DNA from 2 places in the Priestia sp. YIM B13489 genome. Region 2 is predicted to be linked to the other one. Evidence: riboswitches for the same ligand, from Rfam matches in the RefSeq annotation. Region 2 holds a riboswitch; the other holds the start of a gene.
What was found. A riboswitch is a leader RNA that binds a small molecule or an ion and turns the genes downstream of it on or off. The one in region 2 is predicted to bind FMN.
Positions count from the first base shown of each region.

Region 1: linked by a shared signal. The riboswitch ahead of ACFX4W_RS10325 (ECF transporter S component) and the one ahead of ribE (riboflavin synthase) in region 2 are both predicted to bind FMN.

Region 1 covers NZ_JBHZOQ010000053.1:865,056-867,260, reverse strand. The annotation lists gene serA (phosphoglycerate dehydrogenase) at 1-358, opposite strand, end outside; FMN riboswitch at 657-799, shown strand; gene ACFX4W_RS10325 (ECF transporter S component) at 954-1,529, shown strand; gene ACFX4W_RS10320 (ferredoxin) at 1,608-1,856, opposite strand; gene ACFX4W_RS10315 (YpbB family protein) at 2,114-2,205, shown strand, end outside.
Region 2 covers NZ_JBHZOQ010000053.1:3,425,532-3,427,736, forward strand. The annotation lists gene ACFX4W_RS23395 (YkvI family membrane protein) at 1-349, shown strand, start outside; FMN riboswitch at 457-607, shown strand; gene ribE (riboflavin synthase) at 887-1,546, shown strand; gene ACFX4W_RS23405 (bifunctional 3,4-dihydroxy-2-butanone-4-phosphate synthase/GTP cyclohydrolase II) at 1,563-2,205, shown strand, end outside.

The sequences.
Region 1 (2,205 bases), 2.6 Mb from region 2:
AAGCATTTCCTTGGGGAATATGCCGAAACAAGCTAGCCATCATAGCAAATGTATGTTCCGCCGTTGAAATGGTATTTCCGTTCGGCGCGTTAATAACGACAACCCCTCGTTTGGTTGAGGCTTCAATATCAATATTATCGACACCTACTCCAGCGCGAGCAACAATTTTTAAATTCGGCATTTTTGCCAGCAAATCCTCTGTAACCGTCGTAGCACTCCGTACTAAAAGCGCATCGTACGTATGCAAATCATTCTCAACTTCTTCAACTTTTTTTCGCGTAAGATTCACATGAGGAGCTTCAAGTAGTGGAGCAAGACCTTCATTGCTAATTGAATCAGCTACTAATACATTATACATGACGTGAACATCTCCCTTGGATTTTACTATCATCAAATATTTGATAATTTACCATGTTAAAAAAATTCTGTCAATTATATTTTTCAAACTTTACGATTAGTTATCAAATACACAATTATAAACGTAAAATTGAAACTATAAATATGTCATAATGCTGTTGGTTATGCACTTATTTCCTTATTTTACATATAAAACAGTAATGAAGTTCATAAAATACATCAATTTAATAGGAATTAAAAAACTTCTTTATTTACTTTTAATTCGAGATAACATATAATAAATTCATAATTAAATATTGGTCTATCTTCGGGGCAGGGTGAAATTCCCGACCGGCGGTAAAAAACAAATTGTTTTGAGCCCGCGAGCTTATATGTAATACATACGAGCAGATTTGGTGAAATTCCAAAGCCGACAGTACAGTCTGGATGGGAGAAGGTGGAGGTTCAGCGTTCAAAACTTAATGTGATGAACGTTTATTAAATATGCCTGCCATGTCTCCTCTCAACGAATCATTTGTTGGGAGGTTTTTGCGTGGGGATATAAAGTTGAACCTTTCTTCTTTGAAGAGTGGATCACAAAGAAGGAGAGAGGCAAGATGCAACAAAGTAAGAAAACTCAAAAGCTGGTCATACTAGGAATGTTAAGTAGTATTGCATATATTTTAATGATGATTAATTTTCCAATTCCTGGATTACCTCCGTTTTTAACAATTGATTTTAGCGAAATTCCTGCACTCGTAGCAGCACTTGTATTTGGACCGATGGCTGCTGTTATAGTAGAAGGAATAAAAAATTTATTGAATTATTTAATTCAAGGAAGTGCTACAGGGGTTCCAGTTGGTCAAGTGGCTAACTTTGTGGCTGGTTTACTGTTCATTCTTCCTGTATCATACATGTTCAACCGATTTAAAACGGCTAAAGGCGTAACGATAGGTTTGGTTACGGGTACGGTGGTAATGACGGTACTCATGGCTGTCTTAAATTATTATGTCTTCTTACCAGCGTATACAATCTTCTTGCAATCGCCAGAAATGTCTAGTGAACAAGCACGTCAATATATCGTTGCAGGTATTTTGCCGTTTAACTTAATAAAAGGAGCAGCAACAGGGGTTATCTTTGTCTTATTGTTTTCAAAAATGAAGCAATGGATCACGCGTCGCATTGCTGTTTAATTCAATCGCTCTCCCGGGGAGAGCGATTTTTATATATAAAAAAACCTGCAGCATGTACACTACAGGTTTGCTCAATACTTATTCGAATTTATTAGCATCGCCTTCGAATTTTTCATCCGCTACGCGAATTGAATCCGTAGGGCAGCCTTCCATTGCATCCATCATATCATCTTCTAGATCTTCTGGAATTTCTACTACACCTTGGTTATCATCTAGTGTTACGAATGCAATACCTTCATCATCATAATCATAAATGTCTGGTGCTGCTGCTCCGCAAGCGCCGCATGCGATGCAAGTATCTTTATCAACAATTGTATATTTTGGCATAACAAGACCTCCTGTAAAGTGTTCGAAAATTTCTCATTATATAATCTCTTCGCGAATCAAGAGTGAAATTTCTCCTTATTCATTGTAAAATGATTTATAAAACTTTTCAATAGAAAAGTCACTGAGAATGCTTATCAAATCAAGGTTTCTTCACTTACCCAAACGTTTTAATACATAAAGGAAAGAGCTAAAAAGCCTTTATCTCACATGCTATTGGTCACTTTTGGTACAATGAATGAGAAAGGAAGTTGACACCTTTGAATTATATTCAAGTTAGCATTTTATTTTGTATAAAACAGTTAAAAGGTGAGCGAACCGCCTATGGTATTTATCATTTATTAACAGGTAA
Region 2 (2,205 bases):
TGTTTCTACTCATCTTGCCCTTTCCAATTTGCCTTATTCATTTCAACTTGATATTCCGATGAGTGCCGTTGTTAAAAATATCTCAGCGTGGGTGAATGTTTTATTTACGGTAGTTGTGTTGGGCGAGATTTTTACTACATTGATTGGAAATGTATTTGGCATCGCTAAGCAGCTTCAGTCATTTCTTCCCCTCAATGACAAACAAGCTTTTGCGTTTATTATCTTGGCTTGCTTTATTATTGGGCAATTCGGATATGCCCAGCTTCTTGAGTTTTTGTATCCGATATTTGGCTATATTGGACTAGCTTTTGTATGGATGCTATGTATTAAAAAAGAAAAAATAAGCTAAAAGCTGGATTTTAAAAAATAGATGTGAAAAAACGAAGTTAAATGATGTGACAAGTCGATTTTACTTTGCTATAATGTAAAACAAATAAGACTATAGCAGTCGAATATATTATCCTTCGGGGTCGGGTGTAAGTCCCAACCGGCGGTGATAAAGCGTATGCTTTTAAGCCCGTGACCCGTTTTCATACGATGTATGTTAGCGGTGGATCTAGTTAAAATCTAGAGCCGACAGTAAAAGTCTGGATGGGAGAAGGATCAGGAAGCACAGTTGTTTTTTTTGTGTTGAATTAATAAGGGGCACGCTTGCCTTTTTTAAAGCTACCCTTGTTTTTGTACACAAAATATAACTGTTTATTTCGTATACAATTAGCGGAATTTTGCATAGATAAAACTGATTCAGCTCAGCCGACCCCTTGGACATTTGTTCAAGGGGCTTTTTTATTTTCAGTGGTTGGGGGAAAGATAAATATGAAAAAAAAGCAGCTGCTATTTCAAAACGGTATAAGAAGTTGGAATAGCGCCAAAGCAGGTGAAGAAAATGTTCACAGGTATTATTGAAGAAATTGGAAAAATAAAACGTATTCAAAAGGCTACAGAAGCAATTGTTCTTACGATTGATGCGAAGACCGTGTTAGAAGATGTGAACTTAGGAGACAGTATTTCAGTTAACGGCGTTTGTTTAACCGTAACGGCTTACTCTCAAAATGAATTTACGGTCGACGTCATGCCGGAGACGATTAAAGCAAGTACCCTTCAGCTTCTAACCGTTGGATCACGTGTTAACTTAGAGCGGGCGATGGCTGCAAATGGCCGGTTTGGAGGGCATTTCGTTAGCGGACACGTTGATGGAATTGGAACTATTGTAAGCAAAACACGTAAAGGAAATGCTTTTTATTATGAAATTCAAGTCGATCCTGAACTTCGTGAATTTATGATGTTAAAAGGATCTGTTTCCGTAGACGGAACAAGTCTTACTATTTTTGATGTCAGCAACCAATCATTTACTATTTCTCTTATTCCTCATACGGTGCTTCACACAGTCGTTGGAGACAAACAGCGAGGAGACAAGGTGAATATTGAATGCGATATGTTAGCTAAATATATGCATCAGATGATGACAAATAAGTCAACTCCTGGCGCCTCGAATCGTTCAGGTAACATGAAGGATTTATTGCAGCAGCATGGTTTTACAAATTAACAGTGAGGTGAAAGAGATGTTTCATAAAGTAGAAGAAGCCATTGAAGAGTTAAAAAAGGGAAAAGTGGTTATTGTATGCGATGATGAAGATCGAGAAAACGAAGGAGATTTTATTGCATTAGCCGAAAAAACGACGCCTGAGGTTATTAACTTTATGGCTACTCATGGAAGAGGATTAATTTGTACACCTGTTAATGAAGAAATTGCGCATAAATTGAATCTTCACCCGATGGTAGCGAACAATACGGATGTACATGGCACAGCATTTACAGTAAGTATTGATCATATTTCAAGTACAACAGGTATCAGTGCATATGAACGTTCTGCTACCGTTATGGCTCTTGTAAATGAAGCGACGGTAGCAAGTGATTTTCAACGCCCAGGACATATTTTCCCATTGATTGCAAAAGACGGGGGCGTTCTGCAGCGTGCAGGTCATACAGAGGCTGCTGTTGATTTAGCAGTATTAGCAGGAGGAAAGCCTGCGGGTGTTATTTGTGAAATTATGAATGAAGATGGAACAATGGCACGTGTACCGGATTTAACAAAAATTGCAGAGCAATTTGATTTAAAAATGATTACAATAAAAGATTTGATTGCCTACCGCCGCAAACATGACCAGCTTATTAGCCGTGAAGTAGAAGTGAGCTTACCTACGG